Regions from separate parts of the Nonomuraea sp. NPDC003560 genome, predicted to be linked through region 4. Evidence: riboswitches for the same ligand, from Rfam matches in the RefSeq annotation. Region 4 holds a riboswitch; each other region holds the start of a gene.

Region 1 (7,677 bases), on a different contig from region 4:
CACCGAGGCGATCCCCGTGCGCCGCCGCAGCGGCCCGACCAGCAGGAACAGGCCGATCGCCCCGAAGGCGGCCAGCAGTCCGCCGAGCAGCGTGCCGTCGAGCACGTCGGCGTGCTTGGCGTGGCCCAGCTCGTGCGCGACCACCAGCTCGACCTCCGACTCCGGCGCCTTGAGCAGCGTGTCGTAGACGACGATCCGGCGGGTGGCCCCGAAGCCCGACACGTACGCGTTGAGCGCCGTGGTGCGCCGCGAGGCGTCGGCGACCAGCACGTCCTCGACCGGGACGCCGTCCCGCTCGGCCATGGCCAGCAGTTCCGACCGCAGCGAGCCCTGCGGCATGGAGGTGAAGTCGTTGAACAGCGGCTCGAACACCACCGGGTAGACGTACGACACGCCGAGGGTGAGCGCGAACGCGCCCACGGCGGCCGGGATCCACCAGCGGCGCACCTTGCGGGCCAGCGCCACGAGGGCGAGCAGCATGACGGCCGTCAGCAGCACGCCGACGCCGGTGTTCTTGAGCCGGTCGGCGGTCCAGCCCGCCCAGTCCTGGGTGGACAGGCCGTAGTCGCGCAGGATCGTCTCGAACCACATGCCGAGCGGCCACCTCAGCACCTCGGTGATCGCGGTGAGCACCACCACGCCGAGGATCACCCGCACCCACCACGGGCCCCTGAGCACGCCCAGCACCTTGGCCGCGAACGGCGTCAGGACCAGCAGCCCGGCGAACAGGACCGTGAGACCGAGCGAGATGTAGCCGGGCAGGGTGGTGGCCGCGTCGAACGCCTGCGCCCTGGCGATCTGGGCGGCGCTGAAGTCGCGGGCGGGGTCGGGGGCGACGGCGGGCGCGCCCGCCGCCAGGACCCGCCAGGGGGTGGCGAACGCGGCCACCGCCAGGATCACGCCGCCGACCAGGGCCAGGGCGGCGCCGGCGGCGCGCCTGGAGCGGGATTCCGCGCGTTGCCGTTCGCGGGCGATCAGGTGCTCCGCCGTTCCCGTCAGCTTGCCGGTTCCCGGACGGGCCTCGACGCCTTCGGCGAGGGGGCCGGCGGGATCGCCCGCGCCCTTGCCGCCCTTGCCCTTGCCGCCTCCTTCGCCGCCCTTGCCCTTGCCGCCGCCTTTGCCCTTGCCGCCGCCTTTGCCGCCCGTTCCCGGGTCGACGGGGGGCTCGGGGCTCTTGCCGGGGGTGTCCGTGTCCTCGGCGGCCTGCGCGGGGGGCTGGGCGTCGGTGGCGGGGGCGTCGGCGTGGGGGCGGTCGTCGGGGGTGGGGGGTCGGGGGTGACGGGGGTCCTCGGTGTCGGGGTCGGCGTCCGCGTCGGGGCGGGCGTCCGGATAGTCCGGGTCGTCGGGGTGGCCCGGGGACTCGGGTGGCTCGTTGGTGCCGGACGGCTCCCGCGGCGCACCTTCACCGGGCCGGTCCCCGCCGTCGTCCCTGATGGCCACACCGCCGCCGTGCGCCGCCGCGACCGCCGTGCCGGGCTCATCGGCCCCTCCGGCGACCGCTCCGGCGGGCTCGTCCCCTTCCCGGGACGGGTCGTTCCGCTCGCTCATCTGCCTCCCCTTCACGCGAGCTGCTCTCGTACGTACTCGCGCCACCGTGCCGCCAGCGTCTCGGCGGTGAGCCCCACGGAGGCGAGCGCCTGATCGACGCCGGCCACGCGGGCATCACGGTAGAGCCGTACCAGGGTCCCGTCACCGAACCGGTCCGCGAGGAAGCGACACGCCATCCAGGCCTCCTGGTACGCCCGCGCGAGCCGTCCGGGATCGGCGGCCGTGGGGGCGAAAGCCGCAGGTCCGGGCAACTCGCTCGGCAGCCGGCCGGCCCTTACGTCGGCGGCGAGTTCGGCGGCGGCCGTCCCGACGGGGAGTCCGGCGTCGCGGTAGGCCACGTAGTCGGCAAACCCCTCGTAGAGCCAGACGGGCAGCCGGTCGGTGCCCGCGGCGACGTGGGTGAGCTCATGGGTGAGGACAACGTCACGTCCCGTGGAGGTGAGCCGGGCGAACGAGCCGGGCACGACGATCACCCTGGCGCCGTCGGCCACCGCGGCCAGCCCGTCCAGCGGGCCCGTGCGCGCCAGCCCGGCCGCCTCGGCGTCGGAGTCCGGCACGACGACCAGCGCGCGCACCGGCCGGCCGAGCATCGCGGACACCCGCCGTCCGGCGAGATCCGCGCGGCGGGCCAGATCGGCGAGCACGCCGGGCTCTGCGCGGTGCCCCACGACCACGGACCGCGCGCCGCGGGCCACCTGACCGCCGTCGCTCCACAACCCGCGCGCCCCGGCGGGCAGGACGGCGGCGGGCGGCGCGTCGGCCACCACGAGCACCGCCGTCGACAGCAGCAGGACCGAGAGGAGCAGCCGCGGACCGCGAAGGGACGGACGCACCTGCGAGGACACGGCCCGATGCTAGTAGGCCCACGCCCCTCCCGGCCCCTTCCCGAGGCCGAGCCCTTCGCCGGACCGATCCCGTCCCGGAGCCGAGCCCTTCGCCAGACCGGGTCCTGCTCGGGGCCGGGCATGCGACAGGCCCCGGCCCGGACCGGGGAGGGTCCGGGCGGGGCCCGTTGTCACGCGCCGGGACGCACCGCGCCGACGAACGACGACTTCCGCCATCCGCCCAGTTTGTCGATGCGCACCCGTTCGCCGGTCCGCGGCGAATGGACCATCTTGCCGTGGCCGACGTACATGCCGACGTGGCCCAGCCCGTTGAAGAACATCAGGTCGCCCGGCTTGAGATTGCGCCAGGAGACCTTGCGCTTGATGCGGGCGAACTGGCTGTTCGTCACGCGCGGGAGTCGTACCCCGGCCTTCTTCCAGGCGTACTGGACGAGTCCGGAGCAGTCGAACGCACCAGGGCCCGTGGCCCCGTACCGGTACGGGTCGCCGACCTGATGCTTGGCGACGGCGACGGCCCTGCGGGCCTTCGACGCCTGCCGCGCGGCCTTGGCCGACTTGGCAGACCTGACGGTCTTCGCCGACCTGGCCGACTTCGCAGTGGCCGCCTTGGCGGTGCTGGACACCGCGGTGAGCCTGGCGGCCGATTCGCTCACCGTCTGCGCCCCGGCCGGTACGGCATGGAGAACCGCACCTCCGGCCGTCACGGTCATCGTGAGTGCGACGCCCCTCAGGGCAAGACGGGACAGACGGGGGTTATGCAGGGAGGTAGACAGGATTTCTCCTTGTGTCTTCCACGAACGCCTACCGGGTTAGCTGACGGATTCGGGCCTGGAAGTCGCCCTACGGCGCGAAAGACGCGCCGATTCACCCCTGATCCCGGGGGATGACGGGATCTTTGGGTCCCCGGCTCCGTGCCTCCTGGCTGCACGGACTCGGCAGGTCGCCGCCCGATGGTTGTGCCTGAACGGGGATATCGGCGGCGACCGCTGGATTTTTATCTGGTCCGCATCGGGGTTCCGATGTCGATCCGCGGTGCGCATGGCTTGCTGACCGCGACGCCAGAAACTACGCCGAGGGGTCAAGATTTGGCAAAGGGAGACTCGGCCTGTAAAGATCAGATAAAGGTGCAAGTCAAGGGTGAAACCCCTGCTGGACCTCAGGACTCCGTTACCGCTTTGTGACCCTTCTCACACTTCCCGGCACACCTGATTGTCAGGGCCCTTTCGCCCCGTTTGTCCCGTTCGCCGCAGCGCTCACGGGCACGCCGAAGCCGCCCGAGATTTCGGGCGGGGGCCGAGTCAGGGGCGGATGGCTCCGACGAGCGGGCGACCGTAGTCGGCGAGGCGGACGACCTTGACGACGTCGCCCGTCTGCGGCGCATGAACGATCTTGCCGCCACCCGCGTAGATGCTGACGTGCCCGAGCCCCTCGCTGAAGATGAGGTCACCCGGCTGGAGGTCCTTGAGGTCCACCTTCCGGCTCGCGCCCCAGGCCCACTGCTGCCACGTCGTACGCGGCAGTGAGACGCCGGCGGCGCGCCAGGCGGCCTGCGTCAGCCCTGAGCAGTCGTAGCCGCGCGGGCCCGTGCCCCCGTAGATGTACGGCTTGCCCACCTGGGCGAAGGCGAAGTTCAGGACGGCCGCCGCGCTGCCCGAGGCGGGACCGGTGTACTTGATGCCGGTGCTGTTGGGATTGCCCGGGTTGTAGGCCCCCAGCTTGTCCAGGAGCTTCTTCTGCTGGCCGACCAGCTTCAGCACCTCGGCCCGCTCCCGCTGGACGGCGTCCCGCTCCTTGTCGGCGTCGGCGAGCGCGGTCTCGGCATTGTCGCGCTCGGCCTTGAGCCCCTTGTTCTCGCGGTCGAAGGCGGCCAGCTTCTCCAGCCGCTCGCGCGAGAGCTGCCCGGCCATGGCCAGCCCGGCCAGCAGGTTCTCGGGATCGTCGACGCCGACCATGCCGGGCAGGGAGGTGACGTCCCCGCCCAGCTTGTAGGAGTCCACCGCCACCCTGATGATCTCGGCGCGGAGGTCGGCGACCGTCTGCAGCTTCTGCTTGTAGCGGTCGTTGAGCCTGATGTAGGCGTCCTTGGCCTTCTTGTAGTTCTCGGTCGCCGTGTTGTACCGGTCGACCACCTTGTCGGCCTTGTCGTTCAGCTTCTCCAGCTTGGCCTTGGCCTGTTTGAGAGTGGGCTTGGGATCAGCGAGCGCCGCACCCATCGGGACCGTCATCAGTCCGATCGCGAGACCCGCGGCCACCGTCACCCGGCCAAACCTCACAGCGTCGCCTCCCAGGGATTACACCTGGGGCGAAATAGTACAGAAGTGGCGGGTTGGGTCTCGCCAATAGTGCTAATTCGTAACTTATGCGCGGCCCAGCCGGCGCAGCAGCAGACCGGACGGAACCGGTCTGGCGCCCATCCGGCGTACGGACTCGGCTACCTCGCGGTCGGAGGAGACGACGGCCACGGCCCGGCCGGGCGGCTCGGCCCGGACGAGCTGGCGGATCAGGTCGTCGGCGATCTCCCCCGGCGCGCTGAACAGCACCCGCACCCCGCGCGGCGCCACCACCTGCACCGGCGCGTTGAGCTCGGCGCCGTCGAAGACCACCGTCACCTCGACCCGGGTCTGGGCGACCAGCCCGCCGAGGCCGGTCATCAGCCGGTTGCGCTGGTCGGCGAGGGTGAGCGTGCCGTAGCCGGTCTTCGTGACGTTGTAGCCGTCGATGATCAGGTGGACCTGCGGCAGCGCCAGGAGCTGGTCGAGGAGCTGCGGGTCGTCGTCGGCCAGGGCCCGCGCGGGCACCCCGCGCACCCCGGGACGCTCGCCGGTGCTGGCCGCGACCGAGTCGGCGGGCCTGCTGATCGTGGTGGGCAGCGCCAGCTCCCTGCGCAGCCCGGCCGAGGCGTCCTGAAGGGCGTCGAGCAGCACCCTGATGCGGGCGTCCTCGATGCTGCGGCCCTCGCGGGCGGCCCGGCGGGAGGCTTCGAGCTGCCTCTCCACGTCGGCCAGGCGCTCGCGCAGGCGGCGCAGCTCGGCCTCGCCCGCGTTCCCGGCGGCGGAGGCGGCGTGCCGGGCGTCGTCGGCGGCCTGTTCCATCTCCTCGGCCCTGCGGGTGGCGGCCTTGGCCCGCTCGCGCGCGTCGTGGAGCTTGCGCCGCAGGTCGGAGTTCTCGGCGCGGGCCGCCTTGATCTGCTCGCGCAGCCGGTCGGCCTCCTCCTTGGCGGCGGTCTTCTGCGCGGCGAGCTGCTCACGCAGCCGCGTGACGGCCTCCTCGCGCTCGGACCCCTCGGCCGCCACGGCGGACTGCTCCAGGTCGGCGCGGGCGGTTTCGATCATCTCCGCCCAGCCGGGGGGCCTGGTGAGATAGGCTGCGGCAGCCACCAGCACGGGGTCGGCGGCGGGCGGCACACTGCCCTCGGCCAGCGCGGCGACCAGCTCGGGCCATCCGGCGGCGACGGACTCCGCGACCAGTTCGCGGAACTTCTTGTCGTTCTCCAGTTGCGCGGCGATCGGCGCGCTGCCCAGCTTGGCGCGCTTGCGCGGGTCGAACTTCGCGATGCCGCGCAGCGGCGGCGGCACGGAGACGGCGGGCATCGTGCCGAGAACCTGGGCGGCCAGGTCGACGACGTTGAGGCGCACCTGCTCGGGAAGCGGGCGAGACAGGCCTTCACCCGCTGAACTCATCCCACTTGTCCCTTCGTGACATGCCCTTTCAGACAAGGGTACGGCTCTTGCGTACCTGACCGTAACGGTCCCTTGAACCTAGACAAGCGCTTGGTAGGGGGTATACGACTGAGCCGGGGCAGCGGTGCGGCCTGGAGGTGAGCGGTGACGGAACAGATGCGCACGTCCACGCGTGACCTGGCGGAACTGCGCGAGCGGGCGTCCCGCTGGCTGCGCGGACGGGTCGGCGGGGACGCCACGGTGTCGGAGCTGTCGCGGCCCTCCGGCAACGGCATGTCGAGCGAGACGCTGTTCTTCACCGCCACCTGGGCCGCCGGGACGCGGCGGTGCGTGGCCAGGCTCGCACCTGCGGCGGAAGCCGTTCCGGTGTTCCCCTCCTACGATCTGCGGGCCCAGTTCGAGGTCATGCGGCTGGCCAGGGAGAAAGCTGGGATCCCAGCGCCGAGACCGCTCTGGTTCGAGCCCGACCCCGCGCCGCTCGGGACGCCGTTCTTCGTCATGGAGCGGGCCGAGGGCGACGTGCCGCCGGACGTCATGCCGTACACGTTCGGGGGCTGGCTGCACGACGCCTCCCCCGGCGACCGGCGGCGGCTGCAGGAGGCGAGCGTCGGGCTCGTGGCGGCGCTGCACGAGACGCCGTACACCGGGCAGGAGGTCGCGGTGCTCGGCCCGCTCGCCCCCGGCGGCACGGACGGCCTGCGCGCGCACGTCGAGGCCCAGCGCGCCTACTACCGGTGGGCGCACGGCGCCCGGCCGATCCCCATGCTGGAGCGGGCCTTCGACTGGCTCGGCTCACACTGGCCGGACGACCCCGGCCCCGACGTCCTGACCTGGGGCGACGCCAGGATCGGCAACGTGATGTACCGCGACTTCACGCCGGTGGCGGTGCTCGACTGGGAGATGGCCGCCGTGGGCCCGCGCGAGCTGGACCTCTCCTGGATGATCTTCCTGCACCGCTTCTTCCAGGACCTCGCGGTGACGATGGGCCTGCCCGGCATGCCGGACTTCATGCGCCGCGACGACGTTTGCCAGAAATATTGCGAAATAACTGGCTACGAGCCCCGCGACCTCGACTTCTACGAGATGTACGCCGCCCTCCGCCACGGCGTCATCATGGCCCGGGTGTGGCAGCGCAGGATCCACTTCGGCGAGCAGCCCATGCCGGACGACCCCGACGACCTGGTGCTCCACCGGGCCGCCATCGAGGAGCTGCTCACCCGCTAGCGTCGTAGACCAGCAGCGCGATCTGCACCCGGTTGTTCAGGTCGAGCTTGGTCAGGATGCGCGAGACGTGCGCCTTGACCGTGGGCACGCTCATGAACAGCTCCCGCCCGATCTCGGCGTTCGACCTGCCCTGCCCCACGGCCAGCGCGACCTCGCGCTCCCGCTCGCTCAGCCGGCCGAGCAGCCCCCGCGCCCGCTCGGTGCGGTCGCGGCCGCCCCCGTCGGACACGTGCGAGATGAGCTGCCGGGTCACCGCCGGCGACAGGATCGGCTCCCCCGCGGCCACCCGCCGGACGGCGTCGACCAGGTCGCCGGGCGGGATGTCCTTCAGCAGGAAGCCGGCCGCCCCCGCGCGCAGCGCCCGCACGACCTGGGCGTCG
Region 2 (7,677 bases), on a different contig from region 4:
GGGAGAGCGTGCCGGCCGAGGTGTGCTTCGCGACGCAGCGGCCCGAGCTGGTCGTGGGCTGCTTCTCCACCGGCCTGGTGACCGCCCGGCGCTACTTCGGCCTGCCGGTCGCCTCCTTCGGCACCGGCCTGGTGCTGGACCGGCTGACGCCGTACGAGAACAGCAACCGGGTGCCGGCCACGATCGTGGACGCGCTGCTGCCCCGGCTGAACGCCGACGGCGTGATCGACGAGCCGCCGCGCACGGACCTGCCCGCGCTGGTGCGCGCGGTCGGCTACTGCATGCAGGCCGACGCCTATCCCGAGCTGCGCCCGTCGGGCCCGGGGTTCGACGGGGCGTTCGACGGGCGCTACTTCAAGCGCAAGCGCCTGGAGACGCTGGGGCTGGCCGAGCCGCCCTCGGCGCTGTCCAGGCTGCGCAGGAAGATCAGGTCAGCGATCTGAGGTAGCGGCGCACCCGCCGCTTGGCCCGGTAGCCCGCCCGCAGCATCGTGGGCGGCACCTCCACCCGCAACCTGGCCCGGCGGCGGGCCGCGGCGTGCTCGGGGCCGTCCAGCAGCGAGCGGGCGGGCGGGCGGGCCCCGTCCGCGGCCAGGCCGGTCAGCAGGGCCGCCCAGTCGTCGCGGCCGGCCGGGTGGAAGTAGTTGGCCTCGCACCAGCGCGGCTCGGCCGTGCGGAAGTCGCCCAGGGCCAGGTCGTCGAGCGTGCCGAGCAGGCCGCTGCCCTCGAACACCAGGTTGATCATCTCGGCGCTGACGCCGAAGTCGCTCAGCACCAGCGACGGCACGCCCATGGCGACGGCCTCCAGCGCGGCCGTCGAGCTGACCGTGACGAACCCGGCCGCCCGCGACAGCTGCTCGTGCATCGACCCGGCCGCGAACGTCAGCCTGCCCGGCTCGCCCATCTCGCGCCACAGCCGCTGGTAGTGGTGGCGTTCGTTGTGGGTCTGGCGTTCGTGCTCCAGGGCGCGCAGCTTGACCACGACCTCCAGGCCGGGGCGGCGGGCGGCCAGCTCGGCCAGCGCCGTCAGCACCCGTTCGCGCTCCTCCCGCGCCCGCGGCACCTTGGCCTGGGTGGCGAACACGACGCGGTCGCCGCCGCCGGACACCGCGCCGGGCCGCAGGAACGGCAGCCTGGCCAGTCCGACCGCCCCTCCCCCGCCGAGCCGGCCGGCGATCTCGGAGAACTCGGCCACCTCCCGCTCGCTGTGCACCACGAACAGGTCGCAGCCGCTGCGGAACAGCCACGCCTTCTCCGTGGCCGGCACCGAGATGCCGGGCAGCCCGCTGACGAACACCGGCCGTGCCCGGCCCGCCGGCCGCAGCCCGGCCAGCACGTCGGCCACCAGGACGTCCACCACCGGGCCCGTGCAGCCCACCAGGATCGCGTCGGGGCGGGTGCGCTCGGCCAGGCGGCGCAGCGAGCGCGCCGACAACACCGGGGGCGCCGCGCGCCCGCCCACCGCCGCCGCGATCTGCTCCGGCGAGGGCGCGATCGGGGTGCGCACCACCACCAGCTCGCTCTCGCAGCCCGCGGGCAGGTCGTCGAGCAGGCAGGCCGCCCACTTCAGATACGAGTCGGAGTCGGCTATCGCCAGCACCCTCACCTGGAAGCTCCTGTCAAATGCGATCGCAGGCCGGGGGCCGCCCTGCTCGTCCACCAGTCGTCGGGAACGTCCACCGGCTCGACCTCGACGCCGCGCGGGCCGAGCAGCACCCGCAGCGAGGTGATCGCGGTCGAGGGCAGGCTGAGCACCCGCTGCCCGGCGTCGAGGCCGCGCAGCGTCAGCTCGGCCGGCACGCCCGCGTCGTGCACGGTGATGCCGGGACGTTCGCCGATCAGCGCCAGGTCGACGGGGTCCTCGCGGCGGTGCGGGTAGTAGGCCAGCGGCTCGCGTCCGGCCAGGTCGGTCAGCCAGCGCAGGTAGTGGTCGCGGTGGACCAGCCCGTTGCGGACCAGGGACGTGCCGAGGACGACCGTGCGCTCGGCGGGCCCCTGGGCGCTCGGCGGCTGGGCGCGCAGCCAGGCGAAGTCGTGGCGGACGAGGTCCACGCCCGCCCCCCGGACGGCGGCGGCCAGCTCGTCGGGGACGGGCAGGGCGGTGAAGACCGACACCCGGCTCATCCGCAGCCGCAGCGCGGCGGCCAGGCCGAGCAGGGCGCGCGCCCGCGAGGGGGTCGCCCGGGCCCGCAGCAGCGGCCGGAACGGCCCGGCGGCCAGCAGTTCGAGCAGCCTGAGCGTGGCCAGGCCGTCGTCCACGACGACGATGCGGCCGGGGTCGGAGGTCAGCCAGCGCATCTGGACCTTGCCGGAGAACGCGTCGCCCACGGCCTGGACGCGGCGCGGCATGCGCTCGCGCGGCTCGTCCAGCACCAGGCCGGCGGGCAGGTCGAGGCGGCGCAGCTCCTTGCGGGTGGCGCGCAGCGGACGCAGGCCGGCGCGCGGCACGACCACGGTGTCCGGGCCGAGCAGCCCGGCATGGTGGGCCTCGACGGCGCACAGCATCTGGAGCGGAGACTCCACCCAGGCCGACGCCTGTCTGACCACTCTGTTTCCCCCAGCCGGTGGATGGCCTTGCACGACCCGCCTCAAGGTAGCCCGGCCTGCTTAAGCCGCAAGAAACGACACGTGAACAATGGAGGGTATGAACTCGCTGATGCTCAACACCGACGGTGTGCAGATACCACAGCTCGGCTTCGGCGTCTGGCAGGTCTCTGCCGACGACGCCGAGCACGCGGTGACGGCCGCGCTGCGCGCCGGATACCGGCACGTCGACACCGCCGCCGCCTACGAGAACGAGGAGGGCGTCGGCCGGGCCGTGCGCGCCGCCGGGGTGCCACGGGAGAAGGTGTTCGTCACCACCAAGCTGTGGAACGGCGACCACGGGCGCGCCGAGCAGGCCTTCGACGAGAGCCTGGCCCGCCTGGGCCTCGACTACGTAGATCTTTTCCTGATCCACTGGCCGGTCCCGGAGCAGGACAGGTACGTGCAGGCCTGGCGGGGGCTGGAGAAGATCTACCGGGACGGCCGGGCCAAGGCCATCGGGGTCTCCAACTTCACGGTCGCCACCCTGACCCGGCTGATGGAGGAGACCGACATCACGCCGTCGATCAACCAGATCGAGCTCCACCCGTACTTCCAGCAGCGCGAGATGCGGGCCTTCCACGAGGCCAACGGCATCCTGACCGAGGCGTGGAGCCCGCTCGGGCAGGGCAAGGGGCTGCTGGCCGACCCGGCGCTGCGCGTGCTGTCGGAGAAGTACGGCAAGACGCCCGCCCAGATCGTGCTCCGCTGGCACCTGCAGCTCGGCAACGTGGTGATCCCCAAGTCGGTCACGCCGTCGCGGATCGAGGAGAACATCGACGTGTTCGACTTCATCCTCGACACCGAGGACATGGCGGCCATCGGCGCGATGAACGCGGGGCGGCGGATCGGGCCCGACCCCGACTCGTTCAACCTGACCTGAGCGCTCTACGATCTCGGTCGTGCGAGATTTCACCTGGGGAATAGCGGCGACCGGCGGCATCGCGCGTACCGTGGGGGCGGCCATCGTGGCCGAGCCCGGCATGCGGGTGGCCGCCGTCGGCTCGCGGAGCCCGCTCAGGGCGCGGGCGCTGGCCGACGAGCTGGGCGCGGAGTCGGCCTACGGCTCCTACGAGGCCCTGTGCGCCGATCCGGCCGTCGACGCGATCTACGTCGCCACGCCGCACGCCCAGCACCTGGAGGTGGCCGAGGCGGCCATCGCGGCGGGCAAGTCGGTGCTGTGCGAGAAGCCGCTGGCGGCCGACGTGGCCGACGCCGGGCGCATGGTGGCGCTGGCCCGCGCGGCCGGGGTCTTCCTCATGGAGGCCATGTGGATGCGCTTCAACCCGCTCATCCAGCGGGTGGCGGCCGATCCGCGCTTCGGTGAGATCCGGTCGGTGCGGGCCTCGTTCGGCTTCGCGCTGCCCTACGACCCCGCCCATCGGCTGTGGGCGCCGGAGCTGGGCGGCGGGGCGCTGCTCGACCTGGGGATCTACCCGTTCGGGCTGGCCCAGCTGCTGCTCGGCATGCCCGCGGAGCTGCGGATGGCCGGCTCGCTGGCGCCCAGCGGGGTCGACGCCGAGGCCGGCGGGCTGCTGCTGTACCCCGACGGTCGGCGGGCCCTGGTGGACGTGTCGCTGCTGGCGCATCACGCCAACGACGCGAGCGTGGTGGGCACGTCGATGCGGGCCGACATCCTGGCGCCGTTCTGGGCGCCGCGGCGGGTGCTGCTGTCGGGGCCGTCGATGGAGACGGAGGAGCTGGTGCTCGACCCGGCCGACAACGGTTACGCGGGCGAGCTGCGCGAGGTGCGCGCGGCCACGATCGAGGGCCGCACGGAGAGCGAGATCATGCCGCTTGACGAATCCCTTGCCATGATGGGGCTTCTGGCCGAAGCACGGGCCCAACTCTCCTAGCTGGACCTTTAGCCACTTGCCTGGCTCTTGCCCGATGTATTACCTTGTGGGGCATCTCGCGGCAGATGTCCGGTTTATCCGGCTTTGTCCAACCATCGCAAGACATTTCACAGGATCGTCCTGTGACCGCTGAATCCGCCTCCGGGCGGAACCGGGGACCCACGTCCTTTGGGGTGAATCGGCACTTCGGTGCCGTAGGGCAGCTTCCACGTCCGAACCCGTCAGCTAACCCGGTAAGCGGCATGGAAGCAAGGAGTCAATGCCCTCGATGGCCACGCACCGTCCCATCCGTGCCCCGAAGATCACCTACGCCCACGCCGCGCTCGGCGCGGCCATCCTCGCCTCCGCCATCGGCGCTCACGCCACCACCGCCGCCGCCGACAGCGCCGGCCCGGCCGCCGCGGCCGGCCACTCGGCCGCCGCGCCGCAGGCCGCCGCCCAGACCCGCAAGGCGGAGGAGACCCAGGTCAACGTCACCGCCCAGCAGGTCCTGGCGATGGCCAAGGCCCAGGTCGGCACCTCCGAGAACGCCTATGGCGGCGGCACCAAGTTCCAGAAGTGGTACGCCGACTCCAAGCGCGCCGCCGAGACCATCGCCCGCGACGGCGGCACCCGCGCCATGTACCTGAACGCCCCCTGGTGCTCGATCTTCGTCTCCTGGGTCGGCGAGCAGACCGGCGCCCGCCCGCAGGTCGGCTGGGACGCCTGGACCGTGGCCCACGCCAAGTGGTTCGCCGCCAACGACCGCTGGGGCGCCGAGGCCAGGCCCGGCGCGGTGGTCTTCTTCTCCTGGGGCGGCAGCAAGAGCCTGGACGCCATCCAGCACGTCGGCTTCGTCGTCAAGGACAACGGCGATGGCACGATCTCCACGATCGAGGGCAACACCGGCAACGGCAAGGTCGAGGAGCGCGTCCGTCCGAAGTCGCAGGTCGTCGGCTACGGATACCCGCAGTACGCGAGCTGACCTCCGCCCGCTCCGAGCGCGCGTCCCGCACGAGGGACGCGCGCTCGCCGCGTCTCAGGGCCGGACCGCCGCCAGCGAGTAGAGGATCGGCAGGTGCGAGTCCCCGAACGGGAACCGGTACCGGCCGTCCGCGCCCTCCGGCAGCAGGCCGCGCGGGTCGAGGTCGGTCTCGACGTGCTCGCCCAGCTCGGCCACCGTGAACCCGGCCCGCGCCGCCGCCGTGACGATCTCGCCCACCGAGTACGGGTACTCGACCGCCTCGTGGGTCCCGGTCACCACCGCGGCGTCGGCGTACGTGCCGGTCACCGTCTCCCGGTGGGCCTGGCCGCCGCCGTAGGGCCAGTCGGCCACCAGCGGGTCGAGCGAGGCCACCGTCTGGTAGGCCGGATGCAGGTCGACCAGCACCAGCCGGCCGCCGGGCCGCAGCGCCATGGCCGCGCCGCGCATCCAGGCGTCCAGGTCGCCGATCCAGCACAACACGCCGTACGTGGCCACCGCCACGTCGAAGCCGCCGGCCAGCTCCGCCGGCAGCCGCTGCGTGTCCGCCTCCACGAACGTGGCCGCCAGCCCTGCCCTGGCCGCCAGCTCGCGGGCGCGCGCGACCGCCACCGGGGAGAAGTCGACGCCGGTCACCCGCGCTCCGAGACGTGCCCAGCTCAGCGTGTCCAGGCCGAAGTGGCACTGCAGGTGGAGCAGGTCCCGGCCGGCGACGTCGCCGGCCAGGCGGCGTTCGAGCGGGTAGAGGGTCTGCCGGCCGGCGAGGAAGGCGTCGACGTCGTAGAACCGGTCGGCCGAGGTGGAGCCGTGGACGCGGGCGCGCTCGTCCCACAGGGCCCGGTTGGGCACGGGGGCGTCTGGTGCGGGTTGGGGCATGGGGCGAGGATGGCACATCGGCCACCCCGCCGCACGACCGGTACGGTGCCCTGGAAGCGGACGGTCCGCGCCCGCGTGTCGATCCGGCCGGCGCCCGTTCGACGCTTCGGCGAGGCCGGCTCCGCCCCGGGGGCCGCGGACGGAAGGGACGGCAGGATGAAATTCATGATCGTCGGCAAGGCCAACGAGGAGACCGAGGCCGGGGCGCTGCCCAGCCAGGAGCTCGTCGACAACATGCACGCCTACAACGAGGCGCTGGCCAAGGCCGGGGTGCTGCTGGCCGCCGAAGGGCTCTACCCGAGCTCGCAGGGCGCGCAGATCGCCTACAGCGGCGGCCGGGCCACAGTGATCGACGGCCCGTTCGCCGAGGCCAAGGAGCTGATCGCGGGGTTCTGGCTGATCCAGGTGAAGTCCAGGGAGGAGGCTCTGGAATGGGCGATGCGCGTGCCCGTCCCCGAGGGCTATGACGGGATCGGCCTGGACGTGTGGCGGGTGTACGACGCCTCCGACGCGCCCGACGCGGCCTCGTCCGACCCGGCGGAGGTCGAGCGGGAGAGGGCCATGCGCCGGCGTCTGGGCGGGCGGGAGAGCTGACCTCGGCTTGCGGACCCCGGACGGTGCTGGTGTCATGAGCCGGTGATGGCTTCCGACACCCACCGGGCGATCGAGGCGGTCTGGCGGATCGAGGCGCCCCGGCTCATCGCCGGTCTGGCCGGGCTGGTCCGCGACGTCGGCCTGGCCGAGGAACTGGCCCAGGACGCGCTGGTCGCGGCCCTGGAGCAGTGGCCGGAATCGGGCGTGCCACGCAACCCGGGCGCCTGGCTGATGACGGTGTCCAAGCGCCGCGCCGTCGACCTGATCCGCAGGAACGAGCGGATGTCCCGCAACCTGGCCGAGCTGGGCCACCGGCTGGAGACCGCCGCTGAGCCGCCCGAGCCCGACGAGATCGAGGACGACCTGCTGCGGCTGGTCTTCACCGCCTGCCATCCGGCGCTGTCGATGGAGGCGCGGGTGGCCCTGACGCTGCGGGTGCTCGGCGGCCTGAGCACCGACGAGATCGCCCGCGCGTTCCTGGTGCCCGAAGCGACCGCCGCCCAGCGGATCGTGCGGGCCAAGCGCACCCTGGCCGACCGGAAGGTCCCGTTCGAGGTGCCGCAGGGCGCCGAGCTGGCCGGACGCCTGTCGTCCGTGCTGGAGGTCATCTACCTGATCTTCAACGAGGGGTACTCGGCGACCGCGGGCGACGACTGGATGCGGCCCGGCCTGTGCGAGGACGCGCTGCGGCTGGGCCGGGTGCTGGCCGGGCTGATGCCCGCCGAACCCGAGGTGCACGGGCTGGTCGCGCTCATGGAGATCCAGGCGTCCAGGGCGGCGGCCCGGGTGGGGCCGTCCGGGGAGCCGG
Region 3 (7,677 bases), on a different contig from region 4:
GTCCGGCACCGCCGGGTTCGTGGCCTTCTACGCCGCGGGCCCCACGATCGTCCTCACGGTTCTGGCGGGACCCGGCGCCAACGTCGGGCTCCTCCGGCTGGAGGGCAGGAAGACGGCGGCCTCCGTGGCCGCCGTGGCACGCAAGCACTGACCATCCCCACCGAAGCGGAGGAAAGCATGGCAGGCATGGACGTCTCCCTCAAAGAGATGATGAGCATCGACGGCACGATCGGGGCGGCGATCGTCGACCACGGCAGCGGCATGGCGCTCGGCACGCTCGGCGGCTCGAAGGAGCTGGACCTGCAGGTCGCGGCGGCGGGCAACACCGAGGTCATCAAGGCCAAACTGCGCACGATGGACTCGCTGGGCCTCAAGGACGGCATCGAGGACATCCTGATCACGCTGACCGCCCAGTACCACATCATCCGCCCGCTGACCGGCCGCAGCGGCAAGGGCCTGTTCCTCTACCTCGCCCTCGACCGCAACCGGGCCAACCTGGCCCTGGCCCGGCACATGCTCAAGGTCATCGAGGAGAAGCTGGAGCTCTGACCGGCCCGCGCAGGGAGGCTCCGCGGCGGGTCACGCGGCGGGCTCGGGCCGGGCGGGCTCGGGCCGGGCGGGCGTCGCGGAGCCGGTGTGGGCGGTGATCTCGGCGACGATCGCGGGCCACAGGGCGCGGGGCAGGTCGTGGCCCATGCCGGGGTAGGTGACCAGGCGGGCGCCCGGGATGGCGGCGGCCGTGGCCCGCCCGCCGGCGAGCGGCACGAGCTGGTCGTCCTCGCCGTGGATGACCAGCGCGGGCACCTTCAGCCCGCCCAGCGCGGACGTGCGGTCGCCGGAGGCCATGATGGCGGCGAGCTGGCGGGCCGTGCCGGCCGGGTCGTGGCAGCGGTCGAAGGCGAGCCCGGCCAGCCTGGTGACGCGTTCGCGGTCCAGCTCCCAGCCGGGGGACCCGAGCACGGCCCAGGTCGTCAACGCGCCGGCGACGACCCCCTCGCGGTCGGTCGCGGGCTTGGCGAAGAGCACCGCGGCGGCCGCCTCGGTCGGCGGGGCCGCCTGCGGGCCGGGCGTGGACATGATCGAGGTCAGGCTCAGCACGCGGGCGGGGTGCCGGATGGCCAGCGCCTGGGCGATCATCCCGCCCATCGAGGCGCCGACGACGTGCGCGGCGGGCAGGCCCAGGACGTCCATGAGCCCGGCGCTGTCGTCGGCCAGGTCGTCCAGCACGTACGGCGAGGGCGCGCCCCATGCGGGCACGCCCTCGTCGTGGAGATGGGTGGACAGGCCCGCGTCGCGGTTGTCGAACCTGACGACGTGGTGGCCCTGCTCGGCCAGGAGTTCGCAGAACTCGTCGTCCCAGTGGATGAGCTGGGCGCCGAGTCCCATGATGAGCAGCAGGGGCCTGCCCGTGGGTGAGCCGAAGCTCTCGTAGGCGATCTCGATGCCGTTGGCGGCTGCGCGCTGGATCACAGCGACCAGAATGTCATTCTGGTCGCGAGGCGTAAAGAGCGGTCTGTCCGGAGATCAGTCGTTGAGCAGCTTGCGCAGGCGCTCGCCGCCGAGCACCACGCCGCCGCCGGCCAGCACGAGCACGCCGGCCATGACGGTGCCGCCCATCGCGACGGTCTTCCCGACCTGGCCGCCGGCGGAACCGGCCGCGTCCTCGGCGGGCTTGTCGGCCAGCACCTTGGGAGGCTCGGCCGGGTTGTCGTCGAACCTGCCCCACGCGCCGGTGGAGAAGGCCACGGGGTAGTTCTTCTTGCCCTTGCCGTCGCCCCACTTGGTGATGACGTAATCGATCTTGATGTGGCCCTGGCCGCCGTTGCCGTCCACGCCGAGCGTGTCGGGGTTGAAGGTGCCGCCGGTCAGCTCGGCGAAGGTCTTGGCGTCGAGGTCGAGCATGACGCCACGGCTGGAGGGCTCGCCGGGGCCGCGGTCGCCCACGAAGAACGGCATCTTCTTGCCGTTGTAGGTCACGTAACCCTCGGTCATGAGGGGCCAGCTCGGGCTGGCGGCCAGGCCCTTCTGCATGGGCTTGCCGCTGGCGGGGAGGCCGGTGTCGCCGGCCCGGCCGGAGGAGTCGTCCCAGAAGTAGGAGGCCTTCGTGGAACCCTTGAGCAGGATCTTCTGGTCGTCGCCGGTGTCGGCGTGGGCGCCGGTGGCGGAGATCGTCAGCGCGCCCATGGCGGACACGGACAGCAGGGCGAGAGAGCGCAGGCCAAATCGAGACATGAAGCAGTGAAGTCCTTCGCGAGGGGACAGGGGGAACGCGCGTGACTACGGTGCGTAACCGGGCAGAGCGCCGAAAAGGTGGTTACGCGGCGCGTGGGGGAAGTCAGGGAAGAGACCGCTCAGCAGGCGGTCGTCACTACACTGTCCGGGGGTACGACGAGGTGGTACATGCGTGAAGTCCTCTCCATCTCGCCTACCGGGTTAGCTGACGGGTTCGGGCGTGGAGATGCCCTACCGGCACATGGCCGGATTCACCCCAATGAGATGGGTCCCCGGTTCCCGACAAGTCGGGATTCGGCGCCAGCTGTCGTCCCTCTCCTGGTAGGGACTACGCCACCAGCTGGTAATTGGTTAAGACGGTACCCAGAGATTCGGACAAATACAAACGAATCGTCATGAACCGGGTAAAGATCTACCTATCGAGGTAAAGAGAAAGGGGGCACGGCATGCCGTACCCCCTGCTAAATCGGGCCTTTCAGCCGCCGCTCTTGCGCCTGAAGGATCTTTTACTCGCTGCCGGACCGTGCGCCCCGTGGATCTTCGACGGGTCCACGCCCCTGCCACCCGCGGCCGAGTCGGCCTGCTGCCCGCGCTTGCGTTCCAACGCCTCGCGGAACTTGCGCTTCATCTCGTCCTCGGGAGTCTCGCTGACTTCCGGCTCCGGTGTTTCCGCCATGAGGACCTCCTGGTTCTGGGGACATCCACAGCTTCGCACGACGTCGCTTACGACGCGAAACCGGCCTCCACTCTGCTTTCCGCCGCGGGCGCCTGCTCCAGCCGCCTGCCGGGCATCATGACCAGCGCGACCAGGGCGATCACCGCGCCCGCCACGCCCAGCGACGGGATGACCACGGCCGCCGCCGAGGCGTGCGCGGCCGCGAGCCCGTGGACCGGCGCGTCCGTGGTGATGACCGACGTGTACGCGGTGCCGGCCAGCGCCAGCGCCACCGAGCCGCCGATCTGCCGGAAGAAGGTGAGGTTGGCCGAGGCCGTGCCGATGTACCGCGGCGCGACGGCCTGCTGCACAGCCACGGTCAGCCCCGACAACATCGGCCCCATGCCGAGCCCGAGCAGCGCCATCCACCCGGCCAGCAGCAGGCCGTCGGTGCGCACGGTGAGGTTCAGGCAGAGCAGGCTGCCGGCCACCAGCAGGAACGGCGCCCCGACCAGCCACGGCTTGTACGTGCGCGTCCTGGACATCAGCGTGCCCATGAGCGCGCTGCCCGCCACCATCGCCAGCGTCATCGGGTAGATCCTCAGCCCGGACTCGGTGGCGCTGACGCCCAGCGCCTGCTGGAAGTAGCGCGGCAGGAACACCACGCCGGCGTACATGCAGAAGGCGGTGAAGAACGAGGTCGCGTTGACCAGCGTGTACGTGCGGTCCCGGAACAGGTGCATCGGCATGACCGGGTTCGCCGCCCGCAGTTCGACCAGCACGAACGCGGCCAGCAGGACCAGCGCCAGCAGGATCGGCCCGGCCACGGGCGGGGAGGTCCAGGAGTTGCCGTCCAGGCCCTTCTCGGTCAGGCCGAGCAGCAGGGCGCTGATGGCCACGCTGAACACCGCGATGCCCGCGTAGTCCGGCCGGCCCCCGCCGCCGGTGCCCGGACGGAACGGCAGCCGCAGCACCACGATCGCGATCAGCACGATCCCGAGCGGCACGTTCACGTAGAAGGCCCACCGCCAGCTCGCGTGGTCGGTGAACAACCCGCCCAGGAAGGGCCCGGCCAGGTACGTCAACGCCATCACGCCGCCGAGCGCGCCCTGCACGCGGGCGCCGTTGCGTCCGGGCGGGAACATCTCCATCACCAGGGCCAGCGACAGCGGCAGCAACGCGCCCGCGCCCAGCCCCTGCACGGCGCGGAAGGCGATGAGCTGGGTCATGTCCTGGGCGAGCCCGCACAACGCCGATCCGACGACGAACACCGACATCCCGACGAGCAGCAGCGGCTTCCTGCCGTGCTGGTCGGACAGCCGGCCGTACAGCGGCACGGTCACGGTGGAGGTGAGCAGATAGGCCGTGACCACCCAGGTGTAGAGCCGGGTGCCGCCCAGCTCGCCGGTGATGCGGGGCAGCGCGGTGCCGACGATCGTCTGGTCGAGCATCGCCAGGAACATCCCGCCGAGCACCGCCAGCAACACCAGACCGTTGCCCTTGGTCTTCATGTCATTAGTCACAGGTGAAGATTGATATGTAAGAGCTGACATGTCAAGCCTTCGCTATGCTGGCGGGCATGTCCCTGCGGATCGCGCTCCTCGGCCTGCTCGCCACCAAAGGCCCGGCCAGCGGCTACGACCTGGCCAAGAAGTTCGAGCACTCGCTCAACCACGTCTGGCAGGCGGGGCACACGCAGATCTATCCGGAACTGGTCAAGATGGCCGCCGACGGCCTGGTGACGGTCGAGCACGAGGGCGCCCGGGGCCGCAAGATCTACGCCATCACCGCCGAGGGCCGCGCGCTGGTCACCGAGTGGCTGGTCGGCCACGACCCGTCGGCGACCGTGCGCAGCGAGACCGCCCTCCAGGCGTTCCTGCTGGCCCTGCTCGACACCGGGCAGGCCGTCGCCGTGGTCGAGCGCATCAAGGCCCACTTCCAGGCCCGCCTCGCGACGCTCGACTGCCGGCCCGGGGGCCTGTTCGGCCAGTACGCGCTGTCCCTCGGCCTGCACCAGGCGCGTTCCGGCATCGAGTGGGCCGACGAGACCCTGGCCGCCCTGCGGCGCGAAGGGTAAAACGGAACTCTGCGGTTCCTGGTGTTGCGTTGGAGAAGCGCCGGATATACACCCAGGCATGATGCTCAACCTCCCAGTACGGCGATGAGCCTCCTGGGTCGTGACCTGGCGATCGACCTCGGCGCGGCCGGCACGAGGATCTACGCCAAGGGCAGGGGCATCGTGCTGGACGAGCCGTCGGTCGTCCTGCGCGACAGGCAGACGGGCAGGGTCGTCGGCTTCGGCGCCGAGGCCCTGGACGGCTCGGACGGCACGGACGGCGAGACGTACTGGCCGATCAGCGACGGCCTGCCCCAGGACGGCGAGCTCGCCCGGCGCATGATCAGGCACTTCCTGCGCAAGGTGCACCGGCACCCGTTCCCCCGGCCGCGCCTGGTGATGGCCGTGCCCGACGAGTTCACGCCGATCGAGCGGGTGGCGCTGCGCGACGCCGGCTTCGAGGCGGAGGCCCGCGGGATCCTGCTGGTCAAACACGCGATCGCGGCCGCGCTCGGCGCGGGCCTGCCGGTCCGCGACGGCGCCGGGCACATGGTCGTCGACATCGGCCGGGACGCCACCAGGGTCGCCGTGCTCTCCTGCGGGGCCGTGGTCGCCGCCGGGACCGTGCGCGGCGGCGGGAACGCCGTGACCCGCGCGGTCGCCCGCCTGGTCGAGGACGAGCACGGCCTGCTGGCCGACGAGCGGGAGGCCGAGTCGGCCAAGCTGCGCGCGACGCGGGAGCCGACCGGGAACGTGCTGATCCGCGGCAGGGACGCCGACACCGGCGAGGAGCGCGCGGTGGCGCTGCCCGCGGCGCGCGTCCGCGAGGCGGCCGTCCAGCCGGTCGAGCACATCGTGCGGGCCGCGGAGCACACCATGGAACGCTGCCCTCCCGAGCTGACCGCCGACCTGGGCGAGCGCGGAATGGTGCTGGTCGGCGGCGGCGCGCTGCTGCCCGGACTGCGCCGGCGGTTGCAGGAGGGGCTGTCCATGCCGGTGCGGCGCGCGGAGCGGCCCAGCGACTCGGTGGCCCTGGGGCTCGGACGCTGCGTGGAGGACCTGGGGCTGATCGCCAAGCTGAGGCGCCGGTGAGCGACCTGTTCGACCTGGGGGTCTCCGTCGCCGACAAGACCGTCAGGACGATCGCCGTCTACGTGACGATCGCCGTGCTGCTTCGCATCGCCGGCAAACGCGGCATCGCGCAGCTCAACAACTTCGACTTCGTGGTCATGCTGCTGATGAGCAACGTCGTGCAGAACGCGATCATCGGCCCGGACAACTCGCTGATCGGCGGCCTGGTGGGCGTGGTGATCCTGGTGGCGGTCAACTCGGTCGTGGTGCGGCTGGCGGCGACCGTGCCCTCGGTCGGCAGGGCGTTCGAGGGCACGCCGGTCGTCCTGGCCCGCGACGGGCACTTCATCCCCTCGGCGCTGCGCCGGATGGGCGTCCGGCAGGCCGACCTCAACGTGATGCTCCAGCTCCGGGGGGCCGAGAGCGTCACCGACACCGACCTGGTACGCCTGGAGCCCGGCGGCTCGCTCCTGGTTCACCTGCGCCCCGAGGAGGAGGGGGCCGAACGCGGTGACCTGGAGGACCTGTGCCGCCGCCTCGACCGCATCGAACGCAAGCTGGACGAGCTGAGAACCGGCCCCTCCTGAGAATGCGCGGCCGGATTGCCTTTTGATATCGGCCATTAATCTTGCGTTAATACCCCTGCGCCCGGAATTGATCTCCGATATCGTCCCAACGTGCGCCTGGCTGGTCGCTCGGTCGTGATGTCCGCGGTGCTTGTATGCGTCGCGGTCGCGGCAGCCTGTACCTCCGGCCGCCAGTCCTCCTTCGAGGAGGCGGCCAGGCAGCTCACCGCCGACACCGACACCCTGCTCACCAGCGCCGCGCTGCATGTGTCGCCGGCCGACCGCTCCGACGAGACCGAAGACCGCTCGTGCGTGCCCGGCCAGGTGCGCCGGCTCGTCCGGGCCGAGGGCGAGGCCGCCGACACCCCCGACGGCCTGCTGCACACCCTCCAGGACATGGGCTACGACCAGATCGTCGAGGATCTCGACCTGCGTGACGAGACCCCTGTCGTCTCCGTCGTGCGCAACCCCCGGACGAACCTGACGTTCGAGCTCACCGTGCTCGACGGGCCGAACGTCAGGATCGTCGGCAGGACGACCTGCTACTCCCCCGCCCCCGAGACAACGCTGTCCTGACCCGGGGCGCTCGTCTCAGGGCGCCGACAGCGCCTCCGTCGGCGACAGCCGGGAGGCGCGCACGGCCGGGTAGAGCCCGGCCACCGCGCCGATGAGCAGCGTGGCCGCCAGGCCCCCGACGGTCGCCCACGCGGGCACCACGGCCGGCCACCCGCGGGAGAAGGCGTAGCCGACGGTGACGCCGGCCCCCAGCAGGATCCCGCCCGCGCCGCCCAGCGCGGACAGCAGCAGCGACTCGGCGAGGAACTGGGTGCGGATCTGGCCGCGCGTCGCGCCGAGCGAACGGCGCAGGCCGATCTCCGCGCGGCGCTCCAGCACCGAGATGACCATCGTGTTGGCCACGCCGACGCCGCCGACGAGCAGCGCCACCGCCCCGACGCCGAGCAGCAGCCCGGCGAAGGCCTGGCTGGTCGCCTGCTTGGCGGCCAGCGCGTCGGACGGGCGGGAGACGTCCACCTCGTTGGGCGCCTCGGGGTTGGCCGTGCCGGCCAGGACCGACCGCACGTCCTCCAGCCTCGCCT
Region 4 (7,677 bases):
CGATCCTGGAGGTGAGCTGGACCGGCGGATCGAAGCGCAGCACCTCCTCCACGACCTCCCTCGGGCGCTCGGCGGCGCGGTGCAGCAGGTCGTGCCGCAGCAGGTTCAGCACGCCGTTCGCGATGAGGTTGACGGTGGTCTCGTGGCCGGCCACGAGCAGCAGCACGCAGGTCGCCAGCAACTCGGCCTCGGTGAGCTCCTCGACGTGTGCGAGGGCGCTCAGGAGGTCCTCGCCGGGACGCTCGCGCCGCCGCGCGATCAGGTGGCGGAAGTAGTCGCGGAACTCGTTCCTGGAACGCTCCGTTTCCGACATGAGGGCGTCTGTCAGCATCGGGTCAAGTCCGCGGGCAAGGGCCTCGCTCCATCCGCGGAAGCGGTCGTGGTCCTCCGGCGGCACCCCGAGCATCTCGCTGATCACCATCACCGGCAGCGGGTACGCGAAGCCGGAAATCAGCTCCGCCTCCTCCGGCAGCCGCCCGATCAGGTCGGCGGTGATCGCCTCGATCCGCGGCCTGAGGCGGGTCACCATGCGCGGCGTGAACGCGCGGCTGACCAGAGCACGCAACCGGGTGTGATCGGGCGGGTCCATGAGCAGGAACGACCTGCCGGGCTGACCTGCCTCTTCCTGCGCGGGCGAGGACGTTCCGTGACCGAACCCGGGGTCGCGCAACACGGCCGCGCACAACTCGTACGTGGTCACGACGAGCAGCCCGCCGCGCGTTCTGAAGATCGGCCCGGCGGCTCGCAGCTCGCGATATCGGACGTACGGATCGCGCACAAATTGCGGATCCGAGGGATCAAAACCCAGCACGTCGGTGGCGCTCATCGGAGGTGGAACCGGGCCGCCGAATTGATCGTTTGGACCGTTCATAGCGGACCACGGCGTGCCAACATATGCGGAGTACGTCACATATAAGTGATCATGTCAATAGCACTGGTCAAGGGCGCCGATTGTGGCGCTTGACGACCTTTCCGCGATGCGTTTACCTTCACCGAGACGAGCGGCTTTGCTTCGCCTGAAAGGTCCGAGTTCTGCTGTTTGGGGGAGGGCTCCCGGTGGATGTGCTCACAGAAGGCGTTGAGCTGAGCCACGCGGATTTGGCGTTACTGGCCGAGCTGGCCAGGGGAGTGACGGTCGATCGGGTCGGCAGGCGGCTGGACATCAGCGGACGGACCGTACGGCGCAGGCTGAGGGGCATCTGCGACCGCATCGGCGTGGCCACGGCGATCGAGGCCGTGGCATGGGCGGCGCGCCGCCAGCTCATCTAGCGGCGCTCATCCGGTGGCGCTCATCATCCAGTGACGCTGGGCGAACCGGCGCTGGGCGAAGTGGCGCTGGGCGAACCGGCGCGCGGGTCAGTCCGCGATGCGCACGCCGCCGGCGAACGGCCGCCCGCCGATCGGGGCGACCCGCACGACGTCACCCGTCCGCGGAGCGTGGACCATCATGCCGCCGCCGATGTAGATGCCGACGTGGTGCAGGTCGCTGTAGAAGAACACCAGGTCGCCGGGGCGCAGCTGGTCGCGGCTGACCTGCCTGCCGGCCGTCCACTGGTCGCCGGTGTAGTGGGGGAGCGAGATGCCCACGCGCTGGTAGGCGGCCATCACCAGCCCGGAGCAGTCGTAGGAGCGCGGCCCTTCGGCGCCCCACACGTACGGCTTGAGCTGCTGGGTGAGGGCCCACTTGACGGCCTGGGCGGCCTTGCCGTCGCCGATGACCGGCAGGTTGACGCGCACGGCCCGGGTGCCGGGACGGCCGGCCTCGCCGACGGCCCGCCGGTAGAGGTTGCTCTCGACCTTGGTGACCAGCTTGGTGATCTTCGAGCGCCTGCTCTCCAGATCGGTGACGAGCTTCTGGACCTCGGCGATGCGGGTCTTGGCGCCGGCCCTGGCCCGCTCGGCGGCCTCCATGGCCCTGGCGAGCTGGTTGACCTCCTCGCCCTGCTGCTGTTCGAGCGCGTACGTGGTCGCGGCCCGGTCGAGGAAGGTCTCGGGGTCGCCGGACTGGGCGAAGGCCAGGGCCTTGTCCAGGCCGCCGGTGATGTAGGCGTTCTGGGCGAGCAGCGAGGCCCTGGCGCGCTTGGCGGCCAGGTCGGACTCGCTGGTGGCCAGGATCTTCTGGGCGGAGTCGTTGGCCTTCTGGGCGGCCTTCAGCCGTTCGCGCTGCTCGTTGTACTGCTCGGCCAGCGTCTCGATCTCTTCGTGCAGCTTCTCCACCTGGTCGGAGAGCTCGGAGAGCGACGGCTTCGGGTCGGCGGCGGCGGAGCCGACGGGGACGGCGAACAGCATCGCGGCGACGGTGACGCCGATGACGCCGAGGCGGTGTGCGCGCCTGGCCTGCTCCTGGGGGCGGGCGTGCCTGCCCCCGGACGTCCCCGAGCGGTCGAACGTCCGCTTCACCAACCGAGCTCCTCTCATCGACGCCGGCCGGGTTAGCTGACGGGTTCGGGCCGGAGCAGCCCTACCGAGATGGTCGGATTCACCCCAAGTGGTGGCGCCAGGTGCTCGCCGCCGTTGGTTCCCCGGCTTCCCTTGCGGGAATTGGGCGTGTCTTTCCGCGCGCATTACGCGGAGAACATCGTCGCTGGACACTAATGCACTCCGGGTTCACGCTCAACCGGAACTGCCGAGTCTGTAGAGGTTTCACAACTGAAGGGTCACAAGGTGATCTCGTGGGTAGCCGTACGGAAGCGGGCTTCTGCACCTTTTGTCCAGCATTCGGGGTGCTGAGGTCTGGAGGAAAGCTCCAAGTCGGCCCGTGTTCACCTGACCACGGGATGTGATGAGATGCCCGAGACGTGGGATTTAGGGCCGAGCCGTAATGAGATCTGTACCCTGGGGAGCCATGGAGCAGGTGGCCGAAGTGGCAGTCCCCGAGACCGCGGTCGTGGTCAGGCGTGCGCGCACGCCCGACGTGCGTGCGATCAGGCGTCTCGTGGACACCTACGCGGGCGCGGGGCCGCGGCTCCTGGAGAAGGCCACGGTCACGCTGTACGAGGACGTCCAGGAGTTCTGGGTGGCCGAGCGGGGCGGGGAGGTCGTCGGCTGCGGCGCGCTCCACGTGCTCTGGGAGGACCTCGCCGAGGTCCGTACGGTGGCCGTCGATCCCGCGTGCCGGGGGCTGGGCGTGGGGCGGCGGATCGTCTCGGCACTCGTCCGGCAGGCGAAGGATCTGGGGCTGCGGCGTGTATTCTGTCTGACTTTTGAGGTCGACTTCTTCGCGAGGCACGGTTTCCGCCCCATCCAGGGCACACCGGTCTCACCCGAGGTCTACGCCGAGTTGCTGGCCTCGTACGACGAGGGTGTGGCGGAGTTCCTTGATCTGGAACACGTCAAACCGAACACCCTTGGCAACACCCGCATGCTGCTGCATCTGACATCGGGTGACGCGGACCTTGACCACTTGGAAAGGTGATTGTTGATACCTATGTCGATACGTTGGGCAGCACAGGCATGTGTCCTGACACGTGCCACATGCGCACTCGAAGCGAGGTGACACGGTGAGCACCGGACAGCCGCCGTACCCACAGGACGATTCCGGCGAGAACCCCGAGTACGGCCAGCACCACGGCCGTCGGCCCGGTGAGCCCGACCCGGACGTGACTGTGGTCGGCTACCGGGCGGACGATGCCTTCGGCCAGCCCCCATACGGTCAGCAGCAGCAACAGGGCTATGGCCAGCAACAGCAGTACGGCCAGCAACAGCAGCAGTACGGCCAGCAGCAGGGCTACGGCCAGCAGCCCCAGTACGGCCAGCAGGCCGCCCCGGGTCAGCAGGGCTACGGCCAGCAGCAGGGCTACGGCCAGCAGCCGCAGTCCTCGGGCCAGCAGTACACGCAGCCCGGCTACGGCCAGGAGGCCCAGTACGGCCAGCAGGCCGCCTCGGGTCAGCAGGGCTACGGTCAGCAGCCGCAGTCCTCGGGCCAGCAGTACACGCAGCCCGGCTACGGCCAGGAAGCCCAGTACGGCCAGCAGGGTTACGGACAGCAGCCCGCCTCCGGCCAGCAGTACGCCCAGCCCGGCTACGGCCAGCAGGCCGCCTCCGGTCAGCAGGGCTACGGGCAGGAGGCCCAGTACGGCCAGCAGGCCGCCTCGGGCCAGCAGGGTTACGGTCAGCAGCAGCAGTACGGCCAGCAACCGCAGTCGCTACCCGACTACGGCCAGCAGCAGGGCTACGGGCAGGACGCCCAGTACGGCCAGCAGGCCGCCTCGGGCCAGCAGGGTTACGGCCAGCAGCCGCAGTCCTCGGGCCAGCAGTACGCCCAGCCCGGCTACGGCCAGCAGGCCGCCTCCGGTCAGCAGGGTTACGGCCAGGAGGCCCAGTACGGCCAGCAGGCCGCCTCGGGTCAGCAGGGTTACGGCCAGCAGCCGCAGTCCGACTACGGCCAGCAGCAGGGCTACGGCCAGGACGCCCAGTACGGCCAGCAGGGCGGCTACGCCCAGCAGCAGTACGGCGACCAGCAACAGGGTTACGGCCAGCAGTACGGCGACCAGCAGCAGTACGGCCAGGCATACGGCCAGCAGCAGCAGTCGCAGCCCTACGGCCAGCCCGGCTACGGCCAGCCCTACGGTCAGCCCGTCGGCGTGCAGCCTCCGGGAGCTCCGGCCCCCCTGGCGGAGTGGTGGCAGCGTCTGGTCGCGAGGATCATCGACGGCGTCATCCTCGGCGTCGTGAACTTCGTGGTCAGCCTCATCCTGGGCCTGTTCGCGATCGGTTACGACTCGGCGACCGGCTCGACCTCCGGCATCCTGTCGGGCTTCGTCATCGGCATCCTGTCGGCGATCGTGACGACCGCCGTCTGGGTGTGCTACGAGTTCTTCCTGACGAAGATGAACGGCCAGACGGTCGGCAAGATGGTCATGGGGATCAAGGTCGTGCCGGTGGGCCAGGCCCTTCCTCCGGGCGGGCTCGCGTCCGACCTGGCGATCAAGCGCGCCGGCGTCACCTGGGGCGGCTACATCCTGAGCGTCATCCCGTTCCTCGGCCCGCTGCTCGCCTGGGCGTGCGTCGCGGTCAACGGCGCCTCGCAGCTGTGGGACAAGCCGCTGCAGCAGACGTTCGCGGACAAGTTCGCGGGCACGGTGGTCGTGAAGATCAAGTAATCCCGCGTCAGCGTAAAACAGGGGCCGGCTTCCCGCCGGCCTCTGTTTTGTGTGTGCGGGGCGTACCAATATGGGGGGTACGACCGCCGACCGCGTGAGGTGGGATATGGCCGGGACACCGTCGTGGCCGGGCGCCGTGCCCGCGGAATGGTGGGAACGCCTCGCCGCCCGCTTCATTGAGGCGCTGGTCTTCGGGGTCTTCTATTACATTCTGTTCATCGCGCTGTGGGGCGCCTTCCGGACTGTCGGGATGGTCGAGGCGTTCGGCGGACGGCTCCCCGGGCTCTTGGCCTGGTTCCTGGCCGGCCTGTGTTATACGGCCTATGACTGGCGGGCCCATTGCCTGCGCCGGCGGACGTTCGGCCAGGCGATCATGAAGATTCGCCTGGCGCCGGACGGCCTTCCGCGTGGCGCCCTGCTGAAACGGGCCCTGGTCTATCCCGGGCCTGTCATGCTGATGGGCATTCCGGTGGTCAATCTGCTGGCCGGAATGCTGCTGTTCGGCGTCGGGCTGCTCATCCTGATCGACAAGCCGTTGGAGCGCGGGCCACATGACAGGCTGGCCGGAACGCGGGTGGTAAAAGATCTTCGTTGAGGCGTCCACACCTGGGAAGATGCCTTTTCGCAAAATTTTCCCTTGATCCGGTAAGGAGCCTGGAGAGACTGGCATTAGGCTATGGGACGTCCGGGTTGCCGGATGTCGGTGCCCCTGCTCCCTGAGGGCGACTGTGTGTGGCTATGGTCGGTTCCGGGTGAGTTGTCACCTAGGCGTCATGAGCGTCCGGCGTGCTCCCGCAGGTCCCGCAGGTCGCGCCGGGATGCGTATTTAGCGCCCCCGAAACCCTGCTAGCCCTGGAGGCGAGGACGAATGGAAGCCGTAACAGACGTATTGTCAGCGCTCATCCCCCCGGTCGTGGTCGGCGGCGCCTTCATCTTTGGCGCGGTGAAGTTGCTGCGATCGGAGGGCGCCGGGCGACGGGCAAACCGCCAGGATCAGGCCGAGAACCAGAACTGATCTGCCAGTCAGCCGAATCCCCGTAGCGCTGAATTGTCTCCGCGCCTTTCCGGGTATATGTTTGGGCGAGCGAATGAAACAATGCTCCGGGAAAGGATTGCGTAGATGGCCAAGCAGATCCAGGAGATTCTCATCGATGACCTCGATGGGGGCGAGGCCAATGAGACGGTCAGCTTCGCTATTGACGGCTCCTCCTATGAGATTGACCTCAGCGACGTTAACGCCAAGAAGCTGAGGGACGCACTCACGCCTTTCGTGCAGCACGCCCGCAGGGCAGGAGCCGTGTCCGCCCGTCGCCGTGGTCGCGGCGGCAACCGTGCGATGAGCCGCGAGAAGAGCTCGGAGATCCGGCAGTGGGCCAAGGCTCACGGCCTGCCGGTCAGCGAGCGCGGCAGGATCGCCTCCACCGTCGTGGAGAAGTACGAAGCGGCTCACTGAGCCTCGTCGAGAGAGCCATCTCCTGACCATGCGCTTATGCCGTTCGCCTAGGACCCCGGCGAGCGCCATAAGCGCATGATCGTTTTTGTGGGGAGTTCGTGAATCCCCGGACCACTTGTTGATCTTCTAATTCGCCCAAATGTGGGCGTATTGCTCGCTCGTGTCGCCGGACAAGGCGCCCGCGCGGGAGTGGAACGTGCCGGGCTTTGCGGCCGGCGTCCGTGTCAATTCCCGGGCGCCGCCGGGCTCGCCGCGTGTTGGCCGCCGTGTTCGTCGCCGTGTTCGTCGCCGTGTTCGTCGTCGTGTTCGTCACCCGCAGTCGGAACGGGCCAATGCCGTCACCCGCCGCAATGTTCCCCTTCCCGGCTCCTGCGGCGTACGCGCAAAGCGGTGACCCTCCGCCGCACAATCGGGCAGCCGGTGCTTCCGGAAGCGCCGTCGCGAGCCCTGTTCCGGTACCGGGTACTTCCGTCTTCTTACGGCCTTGTGCGGGGTTCTCAGGGCTTGTCGGGCCTCTCTTCGGGCTTCTCTTCGGGGTTCTTGGTGGGCCGGGACGCGGATGACCGGCAAAACGCGGGCGTGCGACTGGTGGGGCACGATGGAAAACCGGTGGCCTCTCCCGTGTGCCGCGCATTGTCCCGTCGCGGGACCCTCGTGCGCACCGGCGATCGGTAACCCGGCTGACCCGATGGGGAATACGTGTGAGGTGCGTTGCGTGCCGAGTTGTGCTCAGGGCGTAGCGCCCGCGCTTGGACGCGGTTTGGAGCAGCACATACGATGATTACGTAACAGATACGGGCGCGGGCATCGGAGATGCGTGGCTGGCGGGCACCCCAAGGCTGGCTTCGCCCCGGCGTCCGACGGCCGATCCGTGTTGGTCCGCCCTGGGCCGCGGGCGTCGAATTCCAGGCGCTTCCGGGAAGCGCCTAAACATCGTTCGCTTGCGGCGTATCGGGAACACGTCACCCCCGAACAGTAGTTGGATAGAGGGTGAACGCCCTGCTCTCGGGGAACGTCTCTGCTATAGAGCGTGTCAGCGGCAGTGGGCACGGTTCGCCGAGCCAGGGCTAGCATGCGGGATGACGGGACCGGATTTACCGGCCTGACTGACCGCTCTGTGAG

Evidence for each region. Region 4 has a riboswitch for cyclic di-AMP ahead of ACFYUV_RS24375 (NlpC/P60 family protein). Riboswitches for the same ligand answer to the same signal wherever they lie in the genome.
Region 1: linked by a shared signal. The riboswitch ahead of ACFYUV_RS07810 (C40 family peptidase) and the one ahead of ACFYUV_RS24375 (NlpC/P60 family protein) in region 4 are both predicted to bind cyclic di-AMP.
Region 2: linked by a shared signal. The riboswitch ahead of ACFYUV_RS18535 (CHAP domain-containing protein) and the one ahead of ACFYUV_RS24375 (NlpC/P60 family protein) in region 4 are both predicted to bind cyclic di-AMP.
Region 3: linked by a shared signal. The riboswitch ahead of ACFYUV_RS21580 (hypothetical protein) and the one ahead of ACFYUV_RS24375 (NlpC/P60 family protein) in region 4 are both predicted to bind cyclic di-AMP.

Annotation. Positions count from the first base shown of each region.
Region 1 covers NZ_JBIAOF010000002.1:525,965-533,641, reverse strand. Annotated here, with positions in the region: gene ACFYUV_RS07820 (M48 family metalloprotease) at 1-1,548, opposite strand, end outside; gene ACFYUV_RS07815 (hypothetical protein) at 1,560-2,393, opposite strand; gene ACFYUV_RS07810 (C40 family peptidase) at 2,564-3,046, opposite strand; cyclic di-AMP (ydaO/yuaA leader) riboswitch at 3,177-3,341, opposite strand; gene ACFYUV_RS07805 (NlpC/P60 family protein) at 3,692-4,618, opposite strand; gene ACFYUV_RS07800 (NYN domain-containing protein) at 4,751-6,073, opposite strand; gene ACFYUV_RS07795 (phosphotransferase family protein) at 6,218-7,297, shown strand; gene ACFYUV_RS07790 (response regulator transcription factor) at 7,287-7,677, opposite strand, start outside.
Region 2 covers NZ_JBIAOF010000004.1:507,675-515,351, forward strand. Annotated here, with positions in the region: gene ACFYUV_RS18510 (alpha-2,8-polysialyltransferase family protein) at 1-443, shown strand, start outside; gene ACFYUV_RS18515 (DUF6716 putative glycosyltransferase) at 427-1,605, opposite strand; gene ACFYUV_RS18520 (hypothetical protein) at 1,602-2,546, opposite strand; gene ACFYUV_RS18525 (aldo/keto reductase) at 2,644-3,465, shown strand; gene ACFYUV_RS18530 (Gfo/Idh/MocA family protein) at 3,485-4,438, shown strand; cyclic di-AMP (ydaO/yuaA leader) riboswitch at 4,556-4,693, shown strand; gene ACFYUV_RS18535 (CHAP domain-containing protein) at 4,707-5,402, shown strand; gene ACFYUV_RS18540 (class I SAM-dependent methyltransferase) at 5,457-6,275, opposite strand; gene ACFYUV_RS18545 (YciI family protein) at 6,432-6,869, shown strand; gene ACFYUV_RS18550 (RNA polymerase sigma factor) at 6,915-7,677, shown strand, end outside.
Region 3 covers NZ_JBIAOF010000005.1:205,537-213,213, forward strand. Annotated here, with positions in the region: gene ACFYUV_RS21565 (roadblock/LC7 domain-containing protein) at 1-151, shown strand, start outside; gene ACFYUV_RS21570 (hypothetical protein) at 178-549, shown strand; gene ACFYUV_RS21575 (alpha/beta fold hydrolase) at 580-1,470, opposite strand; gene ACFYUV_RS21580 (hypothetical protein) at 1,525-2,232, opposite strand; cyclic di-AMP (ydaO/yuaA leader) riboswitch at 2,408-2,542, opposite strand; gene ACFYUV_RS21585 (DUF5302 domain-containing protein) at 2,708-2,908, opposite strand; gene ACFYUV_RS21590 (MDR family MFS transporter) at 2,956-4,410, opposite strand; gene ACFYUV_RS21595 (PadR family transcriptional regulator) at 4,467-4,964, shown strand; gene ACFYUV_RS21600 (rod shape-determining protein) at 5,049-6,035, shown strand; gene ACFYUV_RS21605 (DUF421 domain-containing protein) at 6,032-6,601, shown strand; gene ACFYUV_RS21610 (hypothetical protein) at 6,692-7,156, shown strand; gene ACFYUV_RS21615 (ABC transporter permease) at 7,172-7,677, opposite strand, start outside.
Region 4 covers NZ_JBIAOF010000006.1:163,553-171,229, reverse strand. Annotated here, with positions in the region: partial or broken gene ACFYUV_RS24385 (cytochrome P450) at 1-313, opposite strand, end outside; gene ACFYUV_RS24380 (LuxR C-terminal-related transcriptional regulator) at 1,057-1,269, shown strand; gene ACFYUV_RS24375 (NlpC/P60 family protein) at 1,357-2,400, opposite strand; cyclic di-AMP (ydaO/yuaA leader) riboswitch at 2,407-2,558, opposite strand; gene ACFYUV_RS24370 (amino-acid N-acetyltransferase) at 2,846-3,415, shown strand; gene ACFYUV_RS24365 (RDD family protein) at 3,501-5,102, shown strand; gene ACFYUV_RS24360 (RDD family protein) at 5,209-5,697, shown strand; gene ACFYUV_RS24355 (Lsr2 family protein) at 6,223-6,555, shown strand.